Regions from separate parts of the Cupriavidus mimosae genome, predicted to be linked through region 2. Evidence: riboswitches for the same ligand, from Rfam matches in the RefSeq annotation. Region 2 holds a riboswitch; the other holds the start of a gene.

Region 1 (15,029 bases), on a different contig from region 2:
AGGTGCCGAGCCTGTACGTGGTCCATCCCGACGTACCCGCCAAGAACCTGAAGGAATTCGTGGCGCTCGCCAAAAGCAAGCCCGGCAAGCTCAACTATGGATCGGCCGGCAACGGTAGTGCCGGCCACCTGGCCTTCGAATACCTGAAGGCCGCCTCCGGCACCTTCATCACCCATGTGCCATATCGCGGCAGCGGCCCGCAGATCACCGACCTGCTGTCCGGCCGGCTCGACGCCGCCGCGGTGGGTGCGCCCGCTATTCTCCAGTTCATCAAGGCCGGCAAGGTGCGCTGCATCGCCACCGGCACGACCCAGCGCATCGCACAGTTGCCCGACGTGCCCACGGTCGCCGAGCAAGGCTATCCCGGCTTCGAGATGACGCAGTGGTACGGCCTGCTGGCGCCGGCATCGCTGCCGCAGGCCGCCGCCGACAAGCTGGCCGACGCCACCATGAAAGCCGTGAAGAGCCAGAGTTCGGTCGAACGCCTGAGCGCTGACGCGGCCATCGTGGTGGGCGGCACGCCGGCGGAATTCTCGCGCTTCATCGCGCAGGAGCAGCAGCGCTGGCGGCCTATCATTGCGCGGGCTGGAATCAAGCCGGACTGATATCTCCCAACGCCGTCCGGCGGCTCATGGCTTTTCCTGCCACACCGCGATGCCGCCCGAGGTCCCGGTGCGGCCATCCAGACCGATCTCAATGCGGGTCAGGTCTTCGCCAACCACCAATCCACCGGCATAGGTCTTGCGGACCCGCTCGACGATCTGCCCGACGGTGGCATCGCCGTTCAGGCCGATGTGGCTGAACACGGCCAGTTTCGGCGCCGCGGCCTGGAACACGCGCGCGGCGTCCTCGGGCGAGGACAGGTGGTCGTAGATGGCGCGGTACGCAGGGTTGGAAGCGAGCAGCGCATCCGGGATCAGCGTGACGCAATGCACCAGCACGTCCGCGTTCCTGGCCTGCGCCACCACGGCGGGGCTGAAGCGGGTATCGCCCGACAGCACCACCGAACGGCCGCGATAGTCAATGCGGTAGCCGTACGACGGGCGGATGTGGTCGCCGTGGTCGTTCTCGAAGGTGGTCACGCGCACGCCGTCCTTCTCGTAGACAACGCCGGGGGCGACGTCGTGCGCGTCGATGGTGATGCCGGTCAGCGCGCTGCCCTCGTCCTTGTGCCGGATCGCGATGTCGGCGGCAAAGGCCTGGCGCAGGCCGTCCGCCAGCGCGCGCGTGCCCGCCGGGCCGTACAGCGCCATGGGCCGGTCGCGGCGGCCGTAGGGCGGGCGCAGCCAGCCGGTCAGCCACAGGTCGGGCAGGCCCACCAGGTGGTCGGAATGGAAATGCGTGAGGAAATGCGCATCGACGCTGCCCAGCGGAATCCGCAGCTGCCACAGGCGCACCGATACGTTGCGGCCGAAATCGAAGACCAGTTTCTGGCCACCGGCCTCCACCAGCGTGCTGTAGCCGGCGCGGGCTGGCGACGGCACCGGCGTGCCCGTGCCCAGCAGCGTCACACGGAAGCGATCGGTGTCCTCGGCGCCGCCAGCGCGGGGGGCGGCCGTCGCAGTGGTTGCGGCACCGGTAGCCACCGGTGTGGTGGCGGGCGCGGCGGCGGCGAGCGCCGCAGCGCAGGTCATGACGATGCCGGTCAGCACCGACAGCAAGCGGGATGGTTTCATCGTTCTACCTCTTGAAAGAATGCCGCAACGGCTCAGAAGATCTGCTTGATGCCAAGCATGACGCCGGCCTGGTTGCCACCGGCTACGGGATTGCCGCCGGGGCTGCCGCCGCTGACCGACAGCGCCGACTGGCCGCGATTGTCGATATAGCCTGCGGTGGCATAGACGGAGGTACGTTTCGAGAACGCATAGGTGCCGCGGATCGCGCCAAGCCAGGCTCCGTTCGCGCTGTGGCGGTAGCTCAGGTAATAGATTTCGCCGGCGAGGTTGAACGCGGGCGTGATGTCATGCGAGACGCCCGCGAACCACAGATCGCTGCGCGGCGTGGCGCTGGCCTGGTTGTTGCGCGACAGCAGCCCGAGGCCCAGCTTGGTCCGCTGCAGCAGCAGGTAGCCGCCCAGCGAGAAGCGATCGTCTTTCAGGCTGCTGCGGGTCAGGCCGCCAAAGGCGCCGGGGCCGCCGCGCAGCGAATCGTAGGCGGCGCTCACGCCCCACCAGTCGGTCTCGTACATCAGCATGGCCGACCATTCGCGGCAGGCCCGTGCATCCGCGGGGTTCTCGCCCGCGCAGTTGGTGCCGGCCGGTCCCGGCCCGGCGTTGACGCCATCGCGGCCCAGGCTGTACGTCGCACCGACCGTGAAGCCGCCGAACTTGCCCTTGTACGACACCGCGTTGTCGGCGCGCGTGTTGGGGATATAGCTGTCGATCGAGCCTACGCCATACACGTTGGAGGTCAGGATGTCGGTATCGAGCCTGGCCCAGAACAGCATGGTGTACTGGCGCCCGAACCCGACCTGTCCCCACGGGCCGCTCAGCCCGACGAAGGCCTGGCGCCCGAACAGGCGCGCGCCCTGGTTCGACACCCCGGAGTCGGGCGCAAACCCCGATTCGAGCACGAACACGCTCTTCAGCCCGTGGCCAAGGTCCTCGGTGCCGCGCAGGCCCCAACGCGACGGCACGGTCGCCGCCAACGACGGCTGGCGCACCAGGGTACTGCCCGCCGCGCTAACGTGGTTCAGCATTTCCACGCCTGTATCGATGACGCCGTAGAGGGTCACGGACTGGGCCGCCGCCGCCATTGGCATGGCGGCGATCAGTGCTGCCGCGATGCGTATTTTCATGTTTGCCTCCTCCTGGCCGGGCCGAGTCCCCGCGGATCTGCCTGACCGTTGAATGTTCATATTTGAACATCTGTTTCTTTATTGAACCAATAGGCGCGAATCATATCGCTGTCTGCTGCGCAGGCGGAGTGGGGAAACTACCAACCGGGGGAAACGCGGTATGTGGCCGAAGGCGGATCGGTGGCGCGCACGCCGGTCTTGCTACACGCACCATTTACAAACCGTGCCCCTTGCACGGGTTACGGCAACGCGCCGCGACGGTGGCCCGGAACCTGCAAGGGCTTGCTGCCCCGATCCACCCTTCAGGAGCCCGCCATGAGCATCTTCAAGGACATCCTCAACAAGCTGCTGGGCAAGGACAAGCCCGCGGCCACCACCACGGCGACCACCGCGAGCACCCCACCCGCCGCCGGAACACCGACTTCAGCGGGCGCACCAGCCGGCACTGCGCCAACCGCCGGCACCGGCGCGGCGCCTGCGGGCAACGTCCAGGGCACCACCGGCGCGCCGGCCGCGGCCCAGGCCACGCCGCTGTCGGGCGTCGATGTCGAGGCCATCATGGACCGGATGGCGCAGCAGAGCGGGCAGACGCTGAACTGGCGCACCTCCATCGTCGATACGATGAAGGCGCTCGGGATCGACAGCAGCCTGGAACACCGCAAGGAACTGGCGCGCGAGCTGCACTACACCGGCGACATGAACGATTCCGCGGCGATGAACGTGTGGCTGCACAAGCGCCTGATGCAGGAGTTGGCCGCCAACGGCGGCAAGCTGCCGAAGGAATTGTCCTGAGCGATGAAGTGAAAGGCGGCGCCGGGCTGGCACCGCGGCAGGCTCAGCCCGCGATGCCGGCCCAGCGCAGGTGCCGCGCCCAGTCGGCTTCGCTGATCACGCCGGACACGCCCTGCCGCTGGCCATCGGCGCGATAGAAGTAGGTGCGCGGCATTTCGCCCATCCAGTCCGGATCGACCGCATAGCGCAGCCGCTCCTGCGGCTCGTGCCCGAAGACCCACGCATTGCGCGTGAGTCTGACGCGTTCGAGCATCTTTTGCACCTGCTGCGAGGCGTCGGCACTGTCCGTTGCCAGCGTGACGACGCGCAAGTCCGGATGCCGCGCCCGCAGCTTGCCGAGCGCCTCGAAGTTGCGCTTGCAATAGACGCAATCCAGCGACCACACCACCAGCACGAAGGGCTTGCCCTGCTGGCTGGCGGCGATGCGCGCGGCGCTGGCGGATTCGAACACGGCGACGCGATCGGCGGCATTGGCGGTGCCGAGCATCAGCGCGCACGCGGTAACCGCGGCAGTCAGGGCGGCAGCGAGGAGTTGGCGGCGCGATCGCATCATGCGCCCTCCTGCCCAAGCGCGAAGACCTGGAAGCCCTCGGCCTCGGTGCGCCATAGCACGTAGGCACGGCCGGCATGCTGCAGCAGGTGCGGCTGGTCGGAATCGCGCTCGGTGCCGGCCAGCTTGCGAGTCTGCCAGGTCTTGCCGCCATCGTGCGACAGCATGGCGGAAAGCCGCGTCTTCTGGCCATCGAACGACTTCCACACCACCGCGATGTCGTGGTCATTGAGCGCGACGATATCGGCATGCTGTGCGCGCGGGTCATCGAGCGCGCGTTGCGCCTGCAGCTTGCCGTCGCGCCAGCGCCCCACCGACACCGTCGGCTTGCCGTCGCGCACGCTGAACCAGACCATGTGCACCGTGCCGTCCGGCGCCACCGAAGCGCCGGGGCCGTGGTGCGGGCACGCGTCGATGCGCCAGTCGTCGAAGCTGGCGCGCTGCATCGGCGTGGCCTTGCCGTCGGCGCCCAGCAGCGCCAGCGCGTGGTCGCGCGCGTTGGGCGGGAACACATGACGCCACAGCGCCAGCATCCTGCCGTCGGGGGTGGGCGTCAGCGCGATGCGGCAGCATTCGCACGACTGGTCGGCGATCTTGTAGTCGCCCTGGAAGGTCTTGCCGTGATCGGCCGACACCGCGTAGTAGATCGCGGCGCCGGCATACGGCTGCTTGCGCGCCTCGGCGGCGGCCACGTCGCGCTTGTCGATCCAGCTGACAAAGACGCGCCCGGCCGGGTCCACCGCAAGGGCGTCGAAGCGATGCGCAATCTGGTCGCGGTTGGCATGCACCGTCAGCGGCTCGGCAAAGGACTTGCCGCCGTCGGTGGAGCGCGCAAAGCGGATAAAGCCGGTCCACGGCGTGGGCAGCGGCTGGGTCCAGGTGATGTAGACCTGCCCGTCGGGCCCCGTGGCCACCTTGGGACGGCTTTCATGATCGGCGGCGACCGGCTCCGGCGTGGCGTTGACATGCCGCGCCGCGCTGAAGCTGCGACCGTAGTCCGTCGACGACCGCACCGCGACATGCTGGCCATCCTTGTAGGCAATCCACAGCCTGCCGTCGCGGTCGAAGGCCGCGCCGGTGCCGAGTTCGCTCATTTTCGCCCTGGCCTGGCCGCCGTGGCTGGCGTGGCCGCCGTGCGCCTGCGCGGCCACGGCGGCCGACGCCAGCGTGGCGCAGGCCACCAGTCCCGCAGCGATCAGGCGGTACGCGCGGCGGGCGCCTGGCATGGTGGAGGTCAGCGTGTTCACGTGCTCAGAAGGAAAGTTTCGCCTCGGCGTAGAACGTCCGGCCCGGGTACGGGTGGTAGACGTAATAGCGCTGGTCGGTGAGGTTGTCGATGCCAAGCCCGAGCCGCACATTGCGCGCGGGCTTGTACGTCACCTTGACGTCGAAGGTCAGGAAGCTGCTGGTGCCGCCGAAGGTGTCGGGGTTGTGGTCCGAATTGTCGAGCGTATTGTACTGCCGGCCCGAATAGGTCATCGCCAGCGTGCCGGCCCACGCCGGCGTGAAGCGATAGGTGCCCACCAGGTTGGCGCGCCACTTAGGGATGCGATAGAAATACTTGCCCACCGAGGCCGGGTTGTTGGCGTTCTCCAGCGTCTTCGAATGGTTGTAGGCGCCGCTGGCCGAGAGGTCGAAGCCGCTCACCAGCACGTCGCGCCCATCGTAGGCCAGCTCGATGCCGCGCGTGCGCACCCGGTCGACGTTCTGGAAACTGGTGACGGTGGGGAACACCGTGGTGTTGGTCTGGCTGACCAGCGCATCGCGGATATCGTCCTCGTACAGCGAGACCCGGAAATTCGACGCCTCCACCGTGCGCTCGAAGGTCAGGTCCTTCGAGAACGAGCGCTCGGGCCGCAGGTTGGGATCGTTGTTGATCAGCGCGGTACCGGTGATGCGACCCTGGAACAGCTCGCTGACGGTCGGGTAGCGATAGGCCTGGCCCAGCGACAGCCGGCCCAGCCAGTCCTGCCCCAACGCCTTCTCCAGCGCCAGCTTGGGCGACCAGTTGGATTCGCTGCGCACCGGATAGCCGATATCCACGCCAGGCTGGCTGCGGCTGCCGTCATAGGCGCGCCAGTGCTCGTAGCGCACGCCCGGGATCAGCTTCCAGTCCTCGGCGAAGTACCAGGCGTCCTGCGCGTAGAGCGCCTGGGTCTCGGTCTTGCCGGCGAAGGCATTGTTGAACGCGGTGATGGTGGCCGCGCGCCAGTCCGAGGTGTTGTAGGTGGTGTTGCTCAGCCGGTAGTTGTCATAGTGGTAGCCGAAGGTGACCCAGTGCCCGCCCTGCAGGCGCTCGGGGCGGTAATCTGCTTTCAGGTCGAGCGTGCGCCAGCCGGTGCCGTCGCCATAGGTGACCGTGCCCGGTCCGTTGCCGACGGTGTTGGCGCTGCGGCTCACGTCCTTGCTGACATCGAACAGCGACGCTACCCCGGAAAAATTCCACCCCGTCTGGTTGCGCGTGCGCAGCGACAGGCCGTAGAGCCAGCGTGCATCCTCGCCATTGCCGGGCGCAAAGGCGTTGGCTGGAATCACGTACTGGTAGCCGCCGATGTTCACCGGACCGCCGGACACCACGTTGCCATTGGCATCGCGCAGGTAGCTGCCGGTGGCGTTGGAGCGGTCCTGCTGCCAGTAGGCAGCGGTGAACTGCGCCTGCAGCGTGCTGGTGATGTCGTAGCCGAGCTTGAGCTTGAGCTGGTCCTGCACCGTATGCGTAACGCCCTCGCTGTTCACGCCCATCACCACGCGGTCGCGGCCGCTCTGGTCCTGGTCGAAATAGGCCCCCGAGACCGGCGTGTCGGCGGCGCCCGCGGGCCGCTCCGAGCGCGACGCGGTATAGAAGCTGAGCGGCTGGCTCTTGCTGTCCTGCCGGTCCACGCTGACCAGCCACGAGAACGCGCCGACGCGGTCGCCCACATAGGCGTTGGCATGCACCCCGTTGAAGTTATCGTGGGTGCCGTACAGGCCGAAGCGCTGCGTGAACAGCTGCACGCTGGCATCGCCCTCGAACTTCTCCGGCGTGCGCGTGGTGATCAGCACCGTCGCGCCCAGCGAATTGCCGGGATACAGCGCCGAATACGGCCCGTACAGCACGTCCATACGCTCGATCTCGGCGGCATTGACCAGCGACCAGCGCGGCGGGAAGCTGAAGTCCGAGCCCAGCAGGTTGGACAGCAGCAGCCCGTCCGCATAGACCAGCCCGCGTGCCGACTGGCGCGAACTGGTGCTGCGCACCGAAATGATCGAATTCATATCGCCGATAAAGCGCTTGCGCACGGCGAGGTTGGGCGCGTACTTGAGCGCGTCCTCGGTATTGACCACGTTAAAGTCGGCCATGCGCGTGCTGCTGATGCCATACGCCGGCGCCGGCGTGTTGGGCGGGATCGCCGGCGTCTCGCCGCGTTCGGGGCGGGCCGATACCACCACCTCCTGCAGCGGCGCGGGCGCCTCCACGGGTGCCTCCACCCCTTGGGCGGCGGCCACGGCGGGGCCCATCAGCACTGCCGAAACGGCCAGTGCAATGCGGTGTTTCTTCACTGAATGCCTTGTTGTCGTCGTTGTGGGCTCGCCGCGCCTGCGCGGCAGCAGGCGCTCCTCCCGGGCGCCCCCGAGCTTCCCCGATAGCGAGCGCTGACATTTTATGGCGCCGGAAGCCATTGGCCGATGCGACATAGCGACGCGGCCAGCGCAGCCATATCCGCATGCATCCGTGTTAACCCGTATATCCAATACGGGGCCTTGTCACTACATTGCCCCGACTGGCGTCAAGCCAGCGTGATGCAGGGAGAGACTGTCGCGGCGCCCGCCGCGCACGGCGCCGAAGGAGCAACCGCCCCGGAAACTCTCAGGCAAAAGGACCGGCATCACCCGTCAGTGCACTCTGAAGAATGCCGGACGCCATCGTCCGCCCGGCATACCGAAGGAGCAAGCGCGCCCGCCCCAGTGGCAAGGCGTCGTGAATCTCTCAGGTCCAGAACAGAGGGGGCGTCCTACACGCATGTCGCGTGCGGACTCCCACCCTTCGACGTTCCTGGATCCTGCAGATCATGAAGACAATCGCTGTCATCGGCGGTGGCATCACCGGTGTCACCACCGCCTACGCGCTGGCGCGGCGCGGATTCTCCGTCACGCTGTTCGAACGGCATCGCTATGCCGCCATGGAGACCTCGTTCGCCAACGGCGGCCAGCTCTCCGCATCCAACGCCGAGGTATGGACCCACTGGTCCACCATCGTCAAGGGGATGAAGTGGATGCTGCGCAAGGATGCGCCGCTGCTGGTCAATCCCCGGCCCAGCTGGCACAAGCTGTCGTGGTTCGCCGAGTTCATCGCGTCGATTCCCCACTACCGCCGCAACACCATCGAGACCGCGCGCCTGGCCATCGCCGCGCGCGAGCACCTGTTTGCCTGGGCGGCGCAGGAAGGCATCGATTTCGATCTGAAGAAGGAAGGCATTCTCCATATCTACCGCGACCAGGCCGGCTTCGAGCATGCCGGCCGCGTCTCCGCGCTGCTGGCGCAGGGCGGGCTCGAGCGGCGCGCGGTGACCCCGCAGGAGATGCGCGCGATCGAGCCGACGCTGGCGGGCTCCTACTACGGCGGCTACTTCACCGAAAGCGATTCGACCGGCGACATCCACAAGTTCACCAGCGGCCTGGCCGCCGCCGCTGCTCGCCTGGGCGTGCGCTGCCGGTACGGCCAGGACGTGCGCGCGGTGAAGACGGACGGACGGCATGCCACCGTCACCGTGCAGGACGGCGCGGACAGCGCCAGCTCTACCTTCGACGGAGCCGTGATCTGCGCAGGCATCGCAAGCCGCGCCCTGGCGGCAGGGCTGGGCGACCGCGTCAACATCTATCCGGTCAAGGGCTATTCGATCACGGTCAACCTGACCGACGACGCCAGCCGCGCCGCGGCACCGGTGGTCAGCCTGCTCGACGACGAAACCAAGCTGGTCACCAGCCGCCTCGGCCACGACCGCTTCCGCGTCGCCGGCACCGCCGAGTTCAACGGCACCAACCGCGATATCCGCGCCGACCGCATCCGCCCGCTGGTGGACTGGGTGCAGCAGTGCTTCCCCGGCGTCAGCACGCGCAGCGTGGTGCCATGGGCCGGGCTGCGGCCGATGCTGCCCGACATGCTGCCGCGCGTGGGGCGCGGCCGCTCCGCCTGCATCTTCTACAACACCGGCCATGGGCATTTGGGGTGGACCTTGTCGGCGGTGACGGCGGAGATGGTGGCGGGGGTTGTGGACCAGGCAATGGGGAGTGCGCCGGCGATGGTGCCTGGCGCGGTTTTGGCGCCGGTGCGGGCGTGAGGCGGCGGAGGCAAAGGGCTTAGCACGCAAGCGCATTTCCAAGAGTCAGCGATTTCTGAATCCGTTGCCCGGATTCAAACTTCGCGCGTCCCTGGAAATGCGACATCTCTCATCGATTCCCCGGTACCGACAGGAAATACTGGTGGCGTCATCGGACCACCGATGATCGGGTGTGGAAAGCCCGGATGTATAAGGTGGACAGGCGTTGCGCTTGTAGCGGGCAACGCCTGTGTGTTCGCACGAACCAAGCCGGCTCCCTGGCGGGCCGGGCGAGGCAGCCGCAAGGCTGACCGGTTCCCCACCTTTGACCGGTCTTTCCACCCTCGCCGTCTGGCCCGCCGCCCTCATGTGGAAATGAGTGGCGCGCCTTTACTAGTGGGGAACTTATGGCAACGATCGATGAAATCACAAACGACTGTCTTCAGCAGGTTCGCGCAGGAATTGAAGGGGTTCTCGTACTGCTGGATCACGAAAGCGAAAGTTCGGACGGCTGCTTCAGTGCGCTGTGTCTGCTTGGCATGGTGAAGATGCAGCTGGATGGGCTGATGGTTGAGCGAGAGCGGTTGCAATAGTGGCTGACGGGTGTGACAGTGAGTTTGGGATGTCACACCCTTGTTCTGCGGGAAGCACCTTGAAACACCGCCTGCAAACCGGCCCTCATTGATCCTGAACGATCACGCTTTGACAGGCTCTCTTTAGTCGTTAAGCGTCAGTTCGGTTACTGATTCTGACGATAGCGCAGTCGTATGTTCGGTGGCCAAAGACCGGCCACACGCAGCTACAGCTGAAATGGGGCGGCGAAGCCACACACTCACTGTGCCTTCGTCACAAAAATTTCACTTCACACACTTCCATTATTCGACTATCGTCGAAAAATGGAAACCGATCACGCCCTTGATGCGCTTGCCGCGCTCGCCCATTCGATACGTTTGTCCGTGTTCCGGCTGCTCGTGCAGGCCGGGCCTGGCGGCCTTCCCGCGGGCCGCATAGCCGAGTTGATGGACATGCCGGCGTCATCCCTCTCCTTTCACCTGAAGGAGTTGCACCGTGCCGGCTTGTTATCCAGCAGGCAGGACGGACGCTCGATCATTTACATGGCCCATTTCGAGACCATGAACGCACTGCTTGGCTACCTTACGGAAAACTGCTGCAGCGGCAATCCGTGCTCCCCTGTGTCCCAATGTTTCGTCGCCTCGGAGCCCAAATCATGAAGCGCTTCCACGTGCACGTCAGCGTCACCGACCTGTCTGCGAGCATTCGCTACTACTCAGCCCTCTTCGCGTCCGAGCCCACGGTCGTAAAAGAGGACTATGCGAAGTGGATGCTGGAGGATCCGCGCGTGAACTTCGCCATTTCGGCCCGTGGCGCGGAGACCGGCATCGACCACCTCGGGTTTCAGACAGACGACGCGGCCGAGCTGGCCGAACTGAAGCAGCGGGCCGAAGCGGCCGACATGGCGTTGCTCGACGAAGGCGAGACCACCTGCTGCTACGCCAAGAGCGAGAAGTACTGGGTCACGGATCCGCAAGGCATCGCGTGGGAGCACTTCCATACCCTGGGTAATGTGCCGGTGTACGGCGAATCCCGGAAAATCGATGCGGCGGGCCAGGAATCGGCCTGTTGCGCCCTCCGCGCTCCGAAGGGCAAGCCGATCGGCGTCGCGGTCAAGTCCACGCCGTCCTGCTGCTAAGGGTGCGTCCTCACACGCATTCCGATCCGCACCTCAATGATCTCGTAGCGCCCCATGACCACCAACGTACTGATTCTGTGCACCCACAACTCCGCCCGCAGTGTGCTGAGCGAGGGCATGTTGAACCATCTGGCCCGGCAGTCGGGCCGCGATGTGCGCGCCTATAGCGCCGGGAGCGCGCCAAGCGGGCGCATCAATCCATTCGCCCTCGAGGTGCTTGGCAATGCCGGCGTCGACGTCGACGACTTCCGCAGCAAGAGCTGGGACGAATTTGTCGGCGGGAATGCTCCCGAGATGCGGGTGGTCATCACGGTCTGCGACAGTGCCGCCGAAGAGCAGTGCCCGTATTGGCCGGGCAGCCCGGTCAAGGTGCATTGGGGCTACCCTGATCCGTCGAACACGGAAGGCGGCGACGAAAAGAAGCGGCAGGCATTCGAGTTGACACGTCAGGCCATCGGCTACCGCATGCTGCAATTGCTGGCGCTGCCGCTCGACACGCTGAGCAATGCGGAGCTGCAGGGCCATCTGAACCGTATCTCGCGAAGCTGAGCGTCATGGCCGATCTGCGCAACAGGCTGGGCGCCGAAGCCTTGGGAACGGCGCTGCTGCTGGCCATCGTCACCGGCTCGGGCATCATGGCCGAACGGCTTGCCGGCGGCAATGTCGCAGTCGCTCTGCTGGCCAACACGGCCGCCACGGTCGGTGGGCTGTATATCCTGATCGAGGTCTTTGGCCCGGTCAGCGGCGCGCACTTCAATCCAGCGGTGAGCGCGGTGATGGTGGCGCGGGGTGAACTGCCCGGCGCGGCGCTGCTGCCCTACATCGCGGCCCAGCTCGCAGGCGCGGTGCTGGGGGCCTGGCTCGCCCATGCCATGTTTGACATGACGATCCTGCAGCTTTCCAGCAAGGTCCGCAGCGGTCCGGGGCAATGGCTTGCTGAAACCGTCGCGACCGCCGGCCTGCTTCTGGTGATCCTGCGCGCGCCGGACGGGCGCGCCTCCGCCATGGTGGCGGCGTATATCGGCTCGGCATACTGGTTCACCGCATCCACATCGTTTGCCAATCCCGCAGCCGCGTTCGGGCGCATGTTCAGCGACAGCTTTGCGGGCATCGCACCGGCGAGCGTGCCGGGCTTCATGCTGGCGCAGTGTCTGGGCGCGGCCATCGGGCTGGGGCTGCACCGGCTGCTGGAGCCGCGTGCGTTGCCACACGGCCACCCCAACGTGATCGAAGCATCCGGCGAACACCCGGCGGACTGACGCCGACTGCAACGCAAGGACGGAGGATCAAATGACCATGGATCTGCCCAATGTGGTCCCGGCCGTGCTCGATACACCAGACCTGGCCAAGCTGCAACCGACTCGCGTCAGCACGCATCCGCCGCGCATCCTGCTGCTCTATGGCTCGCTGCGCGAAACGTCTTATAGCCGCCTGCTGGTGCAGGAAGCCGAGCGGATCCTGCAACATTTCGGCGCGCAGACTCGCGTCTTCGATCCGCATGACCTGCCGGTGTGCGACAGTGTTCCGGCGGATCATCCCAAAGTGGTTGAACTGCGCAAGCTCTCGGAGTGGTCGGAAGGTCAGGTGTGGTGCAGTCCCGAGCGGCACGGCACGCTGACCGCCGTATTCAAGAATCAGATCGACTGGCTGCCCCTGGAGATCGGAGCCATCCGACCGACTCAGGGTCGCACGCTCGCCGTGATGCAGGTTTGCGGCGGCTCGCAGTCGTTCAACGCGGTCAACGCGCTGCGCGTGCTGGGGCGCTGGATGCGCATGGTGACGATTCCGAACCAGTCATCGGTAGCCAAGGCATACCAGGAGTTCGACACCAACGGCCGCATGAAGCCGTCCTCTTACTATGACCGCGTGGTCGACGTGATGGAAGAACTTTACAAGTTCACCCTGCTCGTGCGTGATCGCAGCGACTACCTGACGGATCGCTACAGCGAGCGCAAGGAAGCGGCGCCGGCAAACGTCACCGCGCTCGCCGCGGCGGCCATGCGCCATGAACACGACGCGCAGGTCAGCGACACGGATAGCGGCGAAGTCGAATAGCCGGCCGATGGGATGGCCAGGAGCACCGGCTCCTGCCACGCCCGAAATCCCAACCCACGCTGGCTCGCCTGCATTTGGATGTATGCCCACTTTCAAGAGTCAGCGATTTCTGAATCCGTTGCGAGGATTCAAACTTCGCGCGCCCCTGGAAATGCCACATCTCTCATCGATTCCCCGGTACTGACAGGAAATACTGGTGGCGTCATCGGATCACCGATGATCGGGTGTGGAAAGCCCGGATGTCTGACGAGGACAGGCGTTGCGCTTGCAGCAAGCAACGCCTGTGCGCTCGCATGGTTCCATGGCGGGCCAAGCGAGGCAGCCGCAAGGCTGGCCGGTTCCCCTCGTCAGACCGGTCTTTCCACCCTCGTCGACTGGCCCGCCGCCCTCACGTGGAAAGGAGTGGCGCGCACTCACTTGTGAGGAATCAATGACGACGATCGATGAAATGACCAATGAATGCCTGCAGCAGGTTCGCGCTGGTATTGAAGGAGTTCTCGTACTCCTGGATCACGAAAGCGAAAACTCGGAGGGTTGCTTCAGTGCGCTGTGCCTGCTTGGCATGGTGAAGATGCAGCTTGATGGGTTGATGGTTGAGCGAGGGCGGCTGCAATAGCCGGCTGGCGGGTGTGACGGTGACTTTGCGCTGTCACACCTTGCTGCAGGAACCACCTAGGCGTCGTCATCCGTAGCGCCCTGACAGCATTGCCGAACTGGTCTTTAATCAACCTTGATCTTTGCGCTAGCTGCCAGCGATTTCCACGCCCGGATATCCCTCTGGATCACACGCGCAAACTGTTCCGGCGAATTCTTCTCCACCCACAGCAGGCCCTGCTGAGCGAAGCTGGCCTGCAATGCCGGCGCCACCATCACCCTGGCGATTTCCTCGTTTAGCCTCAGCACGATCCCGGCCGGCGTTCGGGCCGGGGCAAAGACGCCGTACCAGCCATCGAGATCCAGGTCGAAGCCTTGCTCCTTCAGCGTGCGCACCTCCGGCAGCATGGGCGAGCGCCGCGTGCCGGTCATGGCAACCGGCACCAGCTTGCGGGCCTGGATCAGTGACAGCGGCGAACGCGCGTCGACGAATGCAATGCTGACGACCCCGCCCTGCAGGTCGGTGAGCAGTTGCCCCATGGTCTTGTACGGAATATGCCGCATGCGCAGGTCGCGCTGGCGGGCAATGGCTTCCATCGCCAGGTGGCCGGTCGAGCCGACGCCCCACGTGCCGTACGCAAGGTTGGGATGCGCGCGGACATAGTCGACAAAGCTTGCAAGGTCGCGCACCGGCGTCTCGGCGGTTGCCACCAGCAGCACGCCGCCGGCGCTGACCTGGATCACCGGTGCCAGGTCCTGATTCGTGTCGTAGGGCATGTCGTCACGCAGCGCTGCGTTGATCGCGATCGCGGAGGCGTTGCTGAACAAGACGGTATAGCCGTCCGGCGCCGACTTGGCCGCCAGGTTGTTGCCGACAATGCCATTGGCGCCGGGCCGGTTCTCGACCACGACCGGTTGCCGCAGCGCGCGCGAGAGCGGGTCGGCGAACACCCTGGCGACGAGGTCGGTGCCCGAACCCGCACCGCCCGGCACGATCATCCGCAATGGGCGCGATGGCCAGATAGAGGGTGTCGGGGCCTGCGCGAACACGTTCGGCGCGAGACACGCCGCGATGGCGGCGGGAAGTGTGTCCTGTAACCACCTGCGTCGGTTCATCATTGTCTTCCTCGGAGATTGTCCTGCCATGCATTGACCGAGCGCCGCCGCCTGGCGCTGGATCTTGCGCCACGGCAGCGGGTGTATCGGTCGCCGGTGCTGCTCGGCCGCTCAGCC
Region 2 (15,029 bases):
CGATTCGCCGATCAGCAGCAGCGGGCCGTCGAACTGGCGCCGCGCCAGCGCAATCGACTGCTCCGCGTCGGCGACGAAGCTGCGCTCGCCCAGGGTGCCCGGGCGCGGCCCGTATCCCGGGTACTCGGCCAGGATCACGCGCACGCCCAGCGGCGCCAGCGCGCTGGCGTAGTAGTCGCGATGCCCGGCATGTCCGGCGTTACCGTGGAACACCATCGCGGTGGCGCGCACCGGCCCGCGCGGCTCGGCCACCAGGCCGCGGAAATCGTCCGGACCTGGCCACGCGCGCAGCCCGGGCGAAACCATGTCGTCGACCGCAGCGCGTTCGGGGAAATAAAGGAAGTGATCCTGCAGCATGGCGATCGCGGCGAGCCCCGCCAGCGCCGCGGCCAGCCAGCGCCACAGGCGCGCCTGCGCCGTCCATGGCGGCGCCGCGGGTGCCGTTGGGGCGGGCTGCACGCAGGCAGGCATGACCGTGTGGCTGGCGCGGCTAGGCGCCGGCGTACAGCGGTTCGCAGCGCACCTCGGACCTGACCGAGTTGGCAATAAAGCAGGCCTCGTGCGCGGCGTGGTGCAGGGCGTCGAGCTGTTCACGCGTCGGCTCGCGCTCGCCGCCGAACGTGACCTGCGGGCGCAGCGTCACCACCGTCATCGCCATGCGCCCGTCGGCGTTCTTTTCCATCACACCGCTGGCCGTGTCCAGGTAGCGGTCGACCACCAGGCGCTGCTTGGCCGCCAGCGACAGGAACCACAGCATGTGGCAGCTCGACAGCGAGGCGATGAACATCTCTTCCGGGTCGACCGCGCTGGCGTCGGACATCGGCACCGGCACCACGTGCGGCGACGACGAGCCCGGCACTTCGACGCCGCCGTCAAAGCGCAGCACATGCCGGCGGCTGTAGCGGTTGCCGGCGAAATCCTGTCCGTCGCGTTGCCACAGGACTTCAGCGGTGTAGGTGGACATGCAGGGACTCCTGAGGTTGGGAGGATTCAGGCGCCGTGCGGCACGCTCTCGCCGTCGCGCAGGCCCAGGCGCTGGTTGGCCGGCACGGCGACATCGATCAGCCTGGGGCGCGGCAGGTTCAGGTTGCGCATCATCTCGACGAACTGCTCGCGCGTGCGGCCGGCGACGCGGCTGTTGTGTGCGCGTTCATGGCCGATGGTGGACACGGTGCGGCCCTTGTAGTCATGGGCCGGATAGACCAGTGTGTCGTCGGGAAGCGCGAACAGCTTGCGGGTCAGGCTGTCGTACAGCGTGCCGGCGTCGCCGGACTGGAAATCGGTGCGGCCGCAGCCGTCGATCAGCAGCGCATCGCCGGTGAAGATGCGGCGCACGACGCCGTCGGCGCTGGCTTCTTCCCACAGGTAGCTCATGCTGCCGGCGGTGTGCCCGGGGGTATGGATGGCGCGCAGCACCTGCTTGCCGAAGGCAACGGTGTCGCCGTCGATCAGCTGCTTGTGCGCGGGCTTGATGTCGCAGCCGGACGGCGCCGCGGTATGCGCGCCGGTCTGCAGGGCGAGGTGGCCGGCCGAGGTGATGTGGTCGGCATGGGCATGGGTCTCGATCACCCACGCCAGGCGCGCGCCTGTCTCTTGCAGCAGCTTCAGGTCGCGCTCGAGCTGGTGGTCGACCGGATCGATCAGCAGCGCGTCCCCGGTGGCGGCGTCGATCAGCAGGTAGGTGAAGGTGGACGAGGTCTCGTCGAACAGCTGGTGGAAGGTCTGCATGGCCGTCCTCTTGTTGTTTGGCCGGGGAACGCCGCCATGATACGCCGCACCGGCGCTAGCACTCCACGATATTCACCGCCAGGCCGCCGCGCGCGGTTTCCTTGTACTTGGTCTTCATGTCGGCGCCGGTTTCGCGCATGGTCTTGATCACCGAATCGAGCGACACGTAGTGCGTGCCGTCGCCGCGCAGCGCCATGCGCGCCGCGTTGACCGCCTTGACCGACGCCATCGCGTTGCGCTCGATGCACGGGATCTGCACCAGCCCGCCGACCGGGTCGCAGGTCAGGCCCAGGTTGTGCTCCATGCCGATCTCGGCAGCGTTCTCCACCTGCGCCGGGCTGCCGCCGGTGACCGCGGCAAGTGCGCCGGCCGCCATCGAGCAGGCCACGCCGACCTCGCCCTGGCAGCCTACCTCGGCGCCGGAGATCGACGCGTTGAGCTTGTACAGCAGGCCGATCGCGCCCGCGGTCAACAGGAAATCGACCACGCCCTCGCGGTTGGCGCCAGGCACGAAGCGATCGTAGTAGTGCAGCACCGCCGGGATGATGCCGGCCGCGCCATTGGTCGGCGCCGTGACCACGCGTCCGCCGGCGGCGTTTTCTTCATTGACGGCGATGGCGTACAGGTTGACCCAGTCCATTACCGAGAGCGGGTCGGACAGCGTGCGCTCGGCGCGCTCGGTCAGGCTGCGGTACAGCTCGGGCGCGCGCCGCTTTACCCTGAACGGCCCCGGCAGTTCGCCGTCGGTGCGGCAGCCGCGCGCCACGCAGGCCTGCATCACGTCCCAGATATGCAGCAGGCCGTTGACGACCTCGGCCTCGCTGCGCCAGGTCAGTTCGTTTTCCAGCATCAGCCGGGCAATGCTCTTGCCGCTGGCGCTGGCCATCCCGAGCAGCTCCTTGCCGCTGCGGAACGGGTGCGGCAGCTGCTGCGCGGCGTTGAGCACCTGCGTATTGGGTGCGCCCGCGGTGACCACGAAGCCGCCGCCGACCGACAGGTAGCGCGCCTCGCGCAGGGTGGCGCCGGCGCTATCGAAGGCGTGGAACTTCATGCCATTGGGATGCTCGGCCATGGCCTCGCGCCGGTAGAAGGCGATGTGCTCCTTCTCGACGAAGGGCACGAGGTGGCGGCCCAGCAGCGACAGCTCGCGGGTCTTGCGCAGGGCCGCCAGGCGCGTATCGATGGAATCGGGATCGATGGTGTCGGGCGCCTCGCCCATCAGGCCCAGGATCACGCCCTTGTCGGTGCCGTGGCCTTTGCCGGTGGCGCCCAGCGAGCCATACAGCTCCACCCGCACGCCGGCGACTTGCGGCAGCAGCCCGTCGCGCTCCAGCCCCTGCGCGAACATCAGCGCCGCACGCATCGGCCCCACGGTGTGCGAGCTCGACGGGCCGATGCCCACCTTGAACAGATCGAATACGCTGACTGCCACGGACGGCCTCCAGATTGACGCCGGACCAGGCCGGCGGGCGCCGCGTTGCGCGGCGCCCTGAGTACAGCTTAGCTTGTGGCCGGGGTGCCGGCTCAGTCCACCACGTAGTCGCTGACCGGCACGCAGGCGCAGAACAGGTTGCGGTCACCGTACACGTTGTCGGCGCGGCCGACCGGCGGCCAGTACTTCTGCGTGCGCAGCGACGCCACCGGGTAGGCGGCTTCCTCGCGCGTGTACTGGTGGGTCCACTCGTTGGCGGTGACCACCGCGGCGGTGTGCGGGGCGTGCTTGAGCGGGTTGTCGTCGCGGTCGAAGGTGCCGTCGGCAACGCGGCCGATCTCCTGGCGGATCGCGATCATGGCGTCGATGAAGCGGTCCAGCTCATGTAGCGCTTCGGACTCGGTCGGCTCGATCATCAGCGTGCCCGGCACCGGGAAGCTCATGGTCGGCGCGTGGAAGCCGTAGTCCATCAGGCGCTTGGCCACGTCTTCGTTGCTGATGCCGGTTTCCTTCTGCAGCGGGCGCAGGTCCAGGATGCACTCGTGCGCGACCAGGTCGTGCTGGCCGGTGTACAGCACCGGGTAGTACGGCGCCAGGCGCTTGGCGACATAGTTGGCGGCCAGGATCGCGTTCTCGGTCGCCGCGGTGAGGCCGGCCGAGCCCATCATCGCGATATACATCCACGAGATCGGCAGGATGCTGGCCGAGCCGAACGGCGCCGCCGACACGCCGCCGATGCCGCGCTCGTCGCGGCGATAGCCGACGCTGTCCTGGTTGGGCAGGAAATCCGCCAGGTGCGCGCCGACCGCAACCGGGCCCACGCCCGGGCCGCCGCCGCCGTGCGGAATGCAGAAGGTCTTGTGCAGGTTCAGGTGCGATACGTCGCCGCCGAACTGCCCCGGCGCGGCGGTGCCGACCATCGCGTTCATGTTGGCGCCGTCGACGTAGACCTGGCCGCCGTGCTTGTGCACGATCTCGCAGATCTGCTGCACGCCCTGCTCGAACACGCCATGCGTGGACGGGTAGGTGATCATGATCGCAGCCAGGTTCTTGCTGTGCTGCCCGGCCTTCTGCGCCAGGTCTTCCAGGTCGACATTGCCGTTCTCGTCGCAGGCCACCACCACCACCTTCATGCCGGCCATCTGCGCCGACGCCGGGTTGGTGCCGTGCGCCGACGACGGGATCAGGCAGATGTCGCGATGGCTTTCGCCGCGGCTGGCGTGATACGCATGGATGATCAGCAGGCCGGCGTACTCGCCCTGCGAGCCGGCGTTGGGCTGCAGGCTGACCGCGGCGTAGCCGGTGGCGGCGCACAGCATGGCCTCGAGCTGGTCGATCATCTCGCGGTAGCCCACGGTCTGGTCCAGCGGCGCGAACGGGTGGATCTGGCTGAACTCGGGCCAGGTCACCGGGATCATTTCGCTGGTGGCGTTCAGCTTCATCGTGCACGAACCCAGCGGGATCATGGTGCGGTCCAGCGCCAGGTCCTTGTCGGCCAGCATGCGCAGGTAGCGCAGCATCTCGTGCTCGGCGTGGTGCGTGTTGAACACCGGGTGCGTCAGGTAGGCGCTGGTGCGCGCCAGCGCGGACGGAAACGCGTCCTGCGTGGCGGCCTCGAACTGGTCGAAGTCGACCTCGGCGGGCAGCGGCTTGCCCTGGATAAAGATTTCCCACAGCGCGATCACGTCGGCGCGGGTGGCGGTCTCGTCCAGCGAGATGCCGACGCGCGTGGCGCCGGCATGGCGCAGGTTGATGCCGCGCGCGGTGGCGGCGGCGTGGATCGCATCGGTGTTGAAGCCGGTTTCCAGCGTCAGCGTGTCGAAGAAGTTGTCGTTGGTACGCGCGAAGCCCAGCGCCTGCAGGCCCGCGGCCAGCGTCGCGGTCAGGCGATGCACCCGCTGCGCGATGCGCTTCAGGCCCTGCGGGCCATGGTAGACCGCGTACATCGACGCCATCACCGCCAGCAGCACCTGCGCGGTGCAGATATTGGAGGTGGCCTTCTCGCGGCGGATATGCTGCTCGCGCGTCTGCAGTGCCAGGCGGTAGGCCTTATTGCCCTGCGCGTCGATGGTCACGCCGACCAGGCGGCCCGGCATCGAGCGCTTGAACGCATCCTTCACCGCCATGTAGCCCGCATGCGGGCCGCCAAAGCCGAGCGGCACGCCGAAGCGCTGCGAGTTGCCCACCGCGACGTCGGCGCCCCATTCGCCCGGCGCGGCGATCAGCGTCAGCGCCAGCAGATCGGCGGCGGCCACCACCAGGCCGCCGGCGGCGTGCACGGCGTCGGCGATGGCGCGGTAGTCATTGATGTCGCCGTTGACGCCCGGGTACTGCAGCAGCACGCCGAAGGCGCCCGCGGCGGCAGCGTCAGCGGCGGGGCCGACCTTGACCTCGATGCCCAGCGGCAGCGCGCGTGTGCGTACCACTTCCAGCGTCTGCGGCAGCACGTCGTCGGCGACGAAGAAGATATTGGAGTCGTGCTTGTTCACGCGCTGCAGCAGCGTCATCGCCTCGGCCGCGGCGGTGCCTTCATCGAGCATCGAGGCATTGGCGATGTCGAGTCCGGTCAGGTCGGTGACCATCTGCTGGAAATTCAGCATCGCTTCCAGCCGGCCCTGCGAGATCTCGGGCTGGTAGGGCGTGTACGCGGTGTACCAGGCCGGGTTCTCGAAGATATTGCGCAGGATGACGCCGGGCGTGATGGTGTTGAAGTAGCCCTGGCCGATAAAGCTCTTCAGCACCTTGTTCTTGCCCGCCAGCGCGCGCAGCTTTGCCAGCGCGGCCTCTTCGCTCAGCGGCTCGGTGAACTCGCCCATCGGCATGCCGTCGCGGCGGCGGATGGCGGCGGGGATGACGGCGTCGATCAGCGCTGCGCGGCTGTCATAGCCGAGCACCTTCAGCATGTGCTGCTGCTCGGGGGTATCGGGGCCGATATGGCGGGCGGCGAAGGCGTCGCGCGCCTCCAGTTCGGCCAGCGTGGGCCGGGTTGCGTGGGCGGCGTTCATGGGCAGCGGGGCGTTCATGGGCAAGAACCTCGTGGGGGGCGCTGCGGCAGGTGGTCAGCCGTGCCGCGGCGCCGCGAATGCGGTGTGCCGGTCCCTGGCGCGGGACCGGCGGGCGATCAGGCGCCGACGCTGGCCTTGTAGGCGTCGGCCGACATCAGGCCGTTGACGTCGTCGCCGTTGGCCGGCTTGAGCTTGAACAGCCACGCGTCGAAGGCGTTGGCGTTGACGCTTTCCGGCGCCGCGGTGGCGGCTTCGTTGACCGCGATCACTTCGCCGGCCACGGGTGCGTAGATGTCGGAAGCAGCCTTTACCGATTCCACCACGGCCAGCGCGTCGCCGGCACCGACCGACTTGCCCACTTCGGGCAGTTCCAGGAAAACGATGTCGCCCAGCGCATCCTGTGCGTGGTCGGTGATGCCGATGGTGAGCGTGCCGTCGGCTTCGACGCGCACCCACTCATGCGACTCGGTGTACTTGAGGTCAGCGGGGAAATTCATGAAGGTTCTCCGGATTCAGATCTGTTTCTTGTTGGGTGATACCTGCCCGGCAACGCTGCCGGCAGGCGAGGGCGACCGTTGGGTGAGCGGGGCTGTCCCCTTAGCTCACGAGTGCCTTGCCATGACGCACAAACGGCAGTTTAACCACAGTCGCGTTGAGTTTGCGGTCGCGGATCTCCACCTGCACGGTGTCGCCCACGTTCACCCCCTGGGGCAGGCGCGCGAATGCGATCGATTGCGACAGCGAGGGGCTGAAGGTGCCGCTGGTGATTTCGCCGTCACCAGCGGGGGTGATGACTTTCTGGTGGGCGCGCAGCACGCCCCCTTTGTCCCGCAGGATCAGGCCGAGAAACTGCTGGCGCGAACCGGCCGCGGCCAGCGCCGCCTTACCTGTGAAATCGCGCTCGCTCTGCAGGTCGACGGTCCACGCCAGGCCCGCGTCCAGGGGCGAGACCTTGATATCCATGTCCTGGCCGTACAGGTTCATGCCAGCTTCGAGGCGCAGCGTGTCGCGCGCGCCCAGGCCGGCCGGGCGCACGCCCGCGGCATTCAGTTTTTCCCACAGGCCGGCGACGCTGGCGGCCGGCACCACCAGCTCGAAGCCGTCTTCGCCGGTGTAGCCGGTGCGCGCCACCATCACTTCGCCGAGGGCGGGGTCCTGCACCACCACCGCGTTGAACGGCTTGAGCGCATCGGAAGGCTGGGTCGACGGGAAGGTGCTCCACACCTTGGCGCGGGCGTTGGGGCCCTGCACCGCGACGATCGCCAGCGGCTGCACGCCCGCGGGCGCAACGTCCTCACGGCGCGGCGTGATGGTCACGCCGCTGCCGGTGGCGTCGTTGCGGGCGCGGATCCAGTCGATATCGCCGACCGCGGTGCCGGCGTTGACCACCAGGCGGAAACGGTCCTCGGCGAAGAAATAGACGATCAGGTCGTCGATGACGCCGCCGTTCTCGTCGAGCATGCAGGAGTAGAGGGCCTTGCCGGGGGACTGCAGCTTGTCGACGTTGTTGGCCAGCAGGCCGCGCAGGAAGCTGCGGGTATTCGGGCCGGCGAGATCGACCACGCACATGTGGGAGACGTCAAACATGCCGGCATCGTTGCGCACGGCGTTGTGTTCTTCGATCTGGGAGCCATAGTTGACCGGCATGTCCCAGCCGCCGAAGTCGACCATGCGGGCGCCGAGGGCGCGGTGGATAGCGTTGAGGGGCGTGGCCTGGAGCGTCATGGAATCCTCGGGGCAGTCTCGGTTGGCGAAAACAAAAAAGGGCCATCCGCCGCAACCATCGCTACGCCAATATGGCAAGCAATCCGCTGCGGCGGATGACCCCTCTGTCCTCGATACCTGAGAGATTACGAGGCGGATCCCGTGGACCCAATCCTCGTGCGCCCCTTCGGTGGGCACGCTCGCCACGAATGGCGGGTGCCGCTCTCCAGAGTGCGGCATGCATCGTGTGCATGTTGCATGCCGATCCGACCGGTCCGTGGTGCCTGAGAGTTTTCGGGTGATACCCCTTCGGCGGCGCAGGCGATGCGCGCTCTCCCGGTCGGATGCGCGCAATGTACGGGAGGCCCCCGCCTTTGTCAAACCAAGGCGAGGCCGCCGTACCCACCGCTGCGCGGCAGCGCTTACTTCTTCTTGTCGTCGGTAACGACGTTACCGATTACGCCGCCCACTGCCGCCCCGCCCAGCGTACCCAGCGCGCTGCCGTCGGTCAGGACGGCGCCGCCGACCGCGCCGGCACCGGCGCCGATGGCGGTATTACGTTGTTTCGGGGTCATGTCCGCGCAACCGGCAAAGGCCGCGACCGTCATGCCGATCAGGGTCACCTTGGTCAAAGTTTGCAGGGTTTTCATTGTTGGCTCCGATGTGATGATTTGTGCATGCCCAAGCGATCCGACGGACCGGGGGACACACTGTTTAGAGTGTCGCGTCATGTCATTGGCTCCGCGTTTTACGAAGTGTTACGCCAGTGACACAGCCGCGCCCGTGCGCGCGGCTTGCGCTGACTGACCCGCCGCGGCGACCGTGTTAACATCGGCAGCTTTGCCGCAGGCCCGGGTGACGGGATGCCGGCAATTCCCGCCGCATTCCGTCGATTCCGCCGCTGCCCCCACACGCTTGCCCCGCATGACCCATGGCCTGAACCCCGCCCAATCCGAAGCCGTCCGCTACCTGGACGGGCCTTGCCTGGTGCTGGCCGGCGCGGGCTCCGGCAAGACCCGGGTGATCACGCAGAAGATCGCGCATCTGATCGAGGACAAGGGCTTCGAGCCGCGCCATATCGCCGCCGTCACATTTACCAACAAGGCGGCCAAGGAGATGCAGGAGCGCATCGCCAAGCTGATGGAGGGCAAGACCACGCGCGAGGGCAAGCGCATTCCGCTCAAGCAGCTGACGGTCTGTACGTTCCACTCGCTGGGCGTGCAGATCCTGCGCATGGAAGCCGAGCACGTGGGCCTGAAGCCGCAGTTCTCGATCATGGATTCGGACGACTGCTTCGGCCTGATCCAGGAGCAACTGGGCACCACCGACAAGAAGCTGATCCGCGGCGTGCAGAGCACGATCTCGCTGTGGAAGAACGGCATGGTCGACCCCGAGGCCGCGATCGCGCAGGCCGCCAATGCCGACGAGCACCAGGCCGCGCTGGTCTACCGCAACTACGTCGCCACGCTGAACGCCTACCAGGCGGTGGATTTCGACGACCTGATCCGCCTGCCGGCCGAACTGTTCGCGCGCGATGAAGCGGTCCGGCTCAAGTGGCAGAACCGGCTGCGCTACTTCCTGGTCGACGAGTACCAGGACACCAACGCCTGCCAGTACCAGCTGCTCAAGCTGCTGGCGGGTGGCTCGCACCTGCGCGCGCCGGCCTTCACCGCGGTGGGCGACGACGACCAGGCCATCTACGGCTGGCGCGGCGCCACGCTGGACAACCTGCGCGGCCTGCAGACCGACTTCCCCAACCTGAAGGTGATCAAGCTGGAGCAGAACTACCGCTCCACCGTGCGCATCCTGGAAGCGGCCAACGCGGTCATCGCCAACAATCCCAAGCTGTTCGACAAGAAGCTGTGGAGCGAGCATGGCATGGGCGATCCCATCGCCATCCACCCGATGAACGACGAGGAGCACGAGGCCGAGTCGGTGGTGTTTCGCCTGTCGGCGCACAAGTTCGAGCGCCGCGCGCAGTTCCGCGACTATGCCATCCTGTACCGCGGCAACCACCAGGCGCGGCTGTTCGAGCAGATCCTGCGGCGCGAACGCATCCCTTACGTGCTGTCGGGCGGCCAGAGCTTCTTCGACAAGGCCGAGATCAAGGACATCTGCGCCTACCTGCGCCTGATCGCCAACCCCGACGACGATCCCGCCTTTATCCGCGCCATCACCACGCCGCGCCGCGGCGTCGGCAACACCACGCTCGAAGTGCTGGGCACCTTCGCCGGCCAGGCCAAGGTGTCGCTGTTCGAGGCGGCGATGATGGGCGGCATCGAGGGCAAGCTGCAGCCGCGCCAGCTGGAGCCGCTGCGGGTGTTCTGCGAATCGATGGTGCGGCTGGCCGACCGCGCGGCCAAGGACCCGGCCACCGTGGTGCTCGACGACCTGATGGCCGGCATCCACTACGAGGCCTACCTGTACGACAGCTTCGACGAACGGCAGGCGCAGTCGCGCTGGACCAATACCCTGGAATTCCTCGACTGGCTCAAGCGCAAAGGCACCAAGCCGGACGCGGCCGAGGGCGAGGAGGCCACCGGCTTCGACAACGCCGACGGCTTCGGCAGCGAAGGCAAGAACCTGCTCGAGCTGACGCAGACCGTGGCGCTGATGAGCATGCTCGAAGGGCGCGAGGAAGATCCCGACGCGGTGCGGCTGTCGACGCTGCATGCGTCCAAGGGGCTGGAATATCCGCACGTGTTCCTGGTCGGCGTGGAAGAGGGCATCCTGCCTCACTGCCGCGAAGACGACGACATGACCGACGAGAAGATCGAGGAAGAGCGCCGGCTGATGTATGTCGGCATCACGCGCGCGCAGCGCAGCCTGCAGATCAGCTGGTGCAAGAAGCGCAAGCGTGCGCGCGAGACCTATTCGTGCCAGCCGTCGCGCTTTATCGGCGAGATGAAGCTGGAAGAAGCGCCGGCACCCAAGGACGAAACCCCGGCGATGAGCCCCAAGGACCGGCTCGGCGCGCTCAAGGCGCTGCTCGGCAATGGGGGCAAGACGGTCGCCGGCTGAGCGGTCAAGGCGCCGGCGCAACTTCTACCGCGCGCCTGAAACCGCCAGCGTGACGTACCGCGAGCCGCGCTGCCCGCGCGTGAAGTCCAGCGTGAAGTCGCCGACGTCGACGCGCCCCTGCAGCGCCCGCCGCAACTCCGCCGTGCCGCCAGAGCGCACACCCTGCAGCGAACGTGCGAGCCAGGCGGCGCCGATATAGCCGGCCAGCGTCGCCGGCGACGGCGGCTCGTCCAGGTACTGCTTCATGCGCGCCACGTGCTCCTTGACCACCCGCAACGTTGCCTTCTGCGGGCCCGGCGCGACCTGGGTCAGCACCATCCCGCCGGCGTAGCCGCGGCCCAGGATCTCGCGCGCGGCATTGGCGCTGACCGCGGACAGGCCCACCAGGAAGCCGTACCACCCCTGCGCCGCCAGCGCCCGGCCCAGTTGGGCATAGGCCAGCGTGTCGCCGGCGACGATCACCGCGCCCGGGCGTGTTGCCGCAATGCGCCGTGCCGCGGCGTCGCCGCTGCCTTCGAGCAACACCGCGCGGGTGCCGGTCTGCGCTTCCAGCCTGGCCAGCGACGACACCGCAAAGTCCGGCGCCACGGCCAGCGCGATGTGCGCCAGACCGTAGCCGCGCAACTGTTGCGCGGCCGCGTCCAGTTCGGCCTGGTAGTCGGCCCGCGTGAACCAGACATTGTCGGCGGCCAGCGTCAGCCCTGACAGCGGCGCGACGATCTGCATGCCGCGCCGCGCCAGTTCGGATGACGACGCCAGCACGGGCAGCAGCCGGTCGCCGGGGCCGAACAGCAGCCCCGCATGTTCGGTATCGGCCAGCGACACCGCCTGCGCCAGCGCGCGGCGCGGATCCGGGTCCGCATCGCGCACCACATGCTGGATCCGCACCGGGCCGCCGGCGGCGTTGACGGCGTCGAACATGACCTTGGCACCGGCCAGGTAGTCGCGCGCCAGGTCGGACTGCGCGCCGTTGCGGTCGACCAGTTGCGCGACCACCACCGTGCGCGGCGCCTGCGCCCGCGTAGAAAGAGCGGGCAGCGCCAGTGCCATGCCGGTGGCGGCAAGCAGCCGGCGCCGGCTGGCGCGTGCCGGTGAATGGTCGCGCAGCGGTGGGTACGGCGCGGGCGGGTCGGGTGGGCGGGAACTTGGCATGGCTGGGACGGTGACGGATCGCGCGCGGGCGCGGTGGCGCGCAGCGTACCCGGCACCCATGACGCCAATGTGACTTACGCGTGCAGCCCAGCGGCGGCGGCGCCGCTCGGCTCAGGCCAGCACTTGACGGCGGTCAAGCTGCGGGCGCCGGCGCGGTCCTACGATGACGTGTCGCACACCCATTCCCCCGCGCCCCCATGAACCCGTCTGCCCTGATTTCCGCCGCGCTCGACCGCCGCGCCCTCTCTGACTTCCGCGCGCTGGCCGGGCGCATCGACGGCAACGGCCCGCGCTACACCTCGTATCCGACCGCCGACCGCTTCCACAACCGTCCCGACCCGTCGCTGTACCACGACGCGCTGGACGCCTGCCGCGCCGACGCGCCCGCGCCGCTGTCGCTGTACCTGCATATCCCGTTCTGCGAGAACATCTGCTACTACTGCGGCTGCAACAAGATCATCACCCGCGACCACGGCCGCAGCGCGCGCTACGTCAGCTACCTGGGCCGCGAGATGGCGCTGGTGGCCGGGCGGCTGGGCGAGCGCCGGCAGGTGATCCAGTCGCATTGGGGCGGCGGCACGCCGACCTTCCTGAATCCGGAAGAAATGCGTCGCGTGATGGCGCTGCTGAACACGCATTTCGCGCTGGCGGCCGACGGCGAGCACTCGATCGAGATCGATCCGCGCCGCGTCGACCAGGACCGCATGGCGCTGCTGGCCGAACTGGGCTTCAACCGCGTCAGCCTGGGCGTGCAGGATTTCGACCCCGAGGTCCAGCAGGCCATCCACCGCATCCAGCCGTTCGAGGAGACCCGCGCCGTGGTCGATGCCGCGCGCGCGCTGGGCTTCCGCTCGGTCAGCCTGGACCTGATCTACGGGCTGCCGCACCAGACCGCGGCGCGCTTCGGCCGCACCATCGACCAGGTGCTGGCGCTGCGCCCGGACCGGCTTTCGGTCTACAGCTACGCCCACCTGCCGCATGTGTTCAAGCCGCAGCGCCGCATCGACGAAAACGCGCTGCCCCCGGCCGGCGAGAAGCTCGACATCCTGGTCTCGACCATCGAGCGGCTGACCGCCGAGGGCTATGTCTATATCGGCATGGACCACTTCGCGCTGCCCGACGACGACCTTGCCGTGGCCCAGCGCGAGGGCCGGCTGCAGCGCAACTTCCAGGGCTATTCGACGCATGCCGGCTACGACCAGGTCGGGCTCGGCATCTCGGCGATCGGCGCGATCGCGGGGCGCTACGTGCAGAACGCGCGCACGCTCGACGACTACTACGGCGCGCTGGACCAGGGCCGCCTGCCGCTGGCCAGGGGCGTGGCGATGACGGCCGATGACCACCTGCGGCGCGAGCTGATCGGCGACCTGATGTGCAATGGCGTGCTCGAACTGTCGGAGATCGAGGCGCGACATTCCGTCGATTTCAACCGGACGTTCGCCGCAGAGCTGGCCGAGCTCGACCGCCTCGCCGCGGACGGGCTGGTGTGCCGCGAGCCCGGCCGCATCACGGTGACGCCGCTGGGCCGGCTGCTGGTGCGCCGCGTGGCGATGGTGTTCGACCGCTACCTGCGCGACGACGCCGCCAGGCCCGTCGAGAACGGCGCGCGCGGCGCCAGCGACGGCATTCAGCCGATCCGCATCGTGCCGCGGTACTCGCGCGTGGTGTAGCGCGCAAGAGCGGCCCCGGGCCGGACGAAAAAAAACCCGCGCAGGCGCGGGTTTTTTGTTGGCGTCGGCGCCGGCTTACTTGGCGGCGTTGGCCATGTAGTCCGATGCGGCGATCACGTCGGCGTCCGGGCCGGCATAGCCACCCTTGGGCGGCATCACGCCCTTGCCCTTGAGCGCAAAGTTGTGGACCGCATCCATGCCTTCCTTCAGGCGCGGGGCCCAGGCGGCCTTGTCGCCGAACTTGGGCGCACCGGCCACGCCGGCGGCATGGCAGGCAGCGCAGACCTGCTCGTAGACCTTCTTGCCCACTTCGGCCGAGGCAGCTGCCGGCGCGGCAGCTGCGGCGGCAGGTGCGGGTGCGGGTGCGGCAGCGGCTGCCGGAGCCGCAGCGGGGGCCGGCGCTGCGGCGGCAGCCGGGGCGGCCGCTTCAGGGGCTGCGGCCGTAGCAGGCGCGGCAGCGGCCGGGGCCGGCGGCTCGGGGAACTTGGCGCCGCCGGCGTCGGCCAGGTAGACCACGGCGCGTGCCAGTTCATAATCGGTGTAGTCGTCAGGCGTGCTGCCGGCGCGCGGCGGCATCGCGCCCTTGCCGTTGAGCACCGACTTCATCAGGCCGTCGAAGCCCTGGCCGATGCGCGCGGACCAGTCGCCGGCGGTACCGTGCTTGGGCGCACCCGCAGCGCCGGTGGCGTGGCAGGCGGCACAGATTTCCTTGTAGACCTGTTCGCCGGTCTTGAATACGCGCGGCGCGTTGGGATCCTTGATTTCGAGCAACGCGACCGGCTTGATGCGATCGTTGACGGCTTCGGCGGCGGTGCTCGCGCCGGCGCTTTCGGTCGAGCCGTGTCCGACGAAGTTGACCAGCAGGATGATCACGATGATCGGCACCAGGAACGCCGCGATCACGACTGCGATCAACTGCTTCGGGGTTTTGATGGGAGACTCGTGCTCGGGGTGTTCGTTGTGGACGTCGCTCATACAGAACTCTCAGTTTTGCAGGAAACCTTCTGGCCGCTTACGCTCGGCTTGCTTTTTCTGGCCCTGGTGTGGCCCTTCGCTGACCACTATCCGGCCCCATCCGGGCCGCCCGCGCTCCCCTGCGGCCCTTGCCTGACTTGGGTCTGTTGCCATTTGCGTACCTCGGACTGTCTCCCGGACCGGGGCCCGATTGTCGCCGACAACCAGCCGCCCGGATTTGACCCCGGTCGACTCGTTGCGCCGACGGCGCGACGGGCACGATTTGACGCAAATAGCTGGCGATTATAGCGCCAAAGCCCCCCTGTCAGTGCCAAAAAGCGGCGGTTGCGAGACGTTCCCCGG

The links. Region 2 has a riboswitch for glycine ahead of gcvT (glycine cleavage system aminomethyltransferase GcvT). Riboswitches for the same ligand answer to the same signal wherever they lie in the genome.
Region 1: linked by a shared signal. The riboswitch ahead of MKD50_RS14630 (D-amino acid dehydrogenase) and the one ahead of gcvT (glycine cleavage system aminomethyltransferase GcvT) in region 2 are both predicted to bind glycine.

The regions. Positions count from the first base shown of each region.
Region 1 is NZ_JALHRY010000007.1:40,719-55,747, reverse strand. Features, by position in the region: gene MKD50_RS14665 (Bug family tripartite tricarboxylate transporter substrate binding protein) at 1-605, shown strand, start outside; gene MKD50_RS14660 (MBL fold metallo-hydrolase) at 630-1,676, opposite strand; gene MKD50_RS14655 (porin) at 1,709-2,797, opposite strand; gene MKD50_RS14650 (DUF3597 domain-containing protein) at 3,113-3,589, shown strand; gene MKD50_RS14645 (TlpA family protein disulfide reductase) at 3,633-4,142, opposite strand; gene MKD50_RS14640 (sialidase family protein) at 4,139-5,365, opposite strand; gene MKD50_RS14635 (TonB-dependent receptor) at 5,391-7,679, opposite strand; glycine riboswitch at 7,914-8,012, shown strand; glycine riboswitch at 8,013-8,131, shown strand; gene MKD50_RS14630 (D-amino acid dehydrogenase) at 8,147-9,457, shown strand; gene MKD50_RS14625 (DUF1484 family protein) at 9,844-10,029, shown strand; gene MKD50_RS14620 (ArsR/SmtB family transcription factor) at 10,333-10,668, shown strand; gene MKD50_RS14615 (ArsI/CadI family heavy metal resistance metalloenzyme) at 10,665-11,147, shown strand; gene MKD50_RS14610 (arsenate reductase ArsC) at 11,202-11,696, shown strand; gene MKD50_RS14605 (aquaporin) at 11,702-12,406, shown strand; gene arsH (arsenical resistance protein ArsH) at 12,438-13,202, shown strand; gene MKD50_RS30730 (DUF1484 family protein) at 13,633-13,818, shown strand; gene MKD50_RS14590 (Bug family tripartite tricarboxylate transporter substrate binding protein) at 13,923-14,795, opposite strand; gene MKD50_RS14585 (SDR family oxidoreductase) at 15,024-15,029, opposite strand, start outside.
Region 2 is NZ_JALHRY010000008.1:190,565-205,593, forward strand. Features, by position in the region: gene MKD50_RS16845 (alpha/beta hydrolase) at 1-471, opposite strand, end outside; gene MKD50_RS16850 (OsmC family protein) at 491-964, opposite strand; gene MKD50_RS16855 (MBL fold metallo-hydrolase) at 991-1,728, opposite strand; gene MKD50_RS16860 (L-serine ammonia-lyase) at 1,784-3,160, opposite strand; gene gcvP (aminomethyl-transferring glycine dehydrogenase) at 3,253-6,183, opposite strand; gene gcvH (glycine cleavage system protein GcvH) at 6,282-6,662, opposite strand; gene gcvT (glycine cleavage system aminomethyltransferase GcvT) at 6,763-7,890, opposite strand; glycine riboswitch at 7,985-8,109, opposite strand; glycine riboswitch at 8,131-8,218, opposite strand; gene MKD50_RS16880 (YMGG-like glycine zipper-containing protein) at 8,292-8,519, opposite strand; gene MKD50_RS16885 (UvrD-helicase domain-containing protein) at 8,794-10,890, shown strand; gene MKD50_RS16890 (ABC transporter substrate-binding protein) at 10,915-12,042, opposite strand; gene hemN (oxygen-independent coproporphyrinogen III oxidase) at 12,240-13,712, shown strand; gene MKD50_RS16900 (c-type cytochrome) at 13,788-14,687, opposite strand.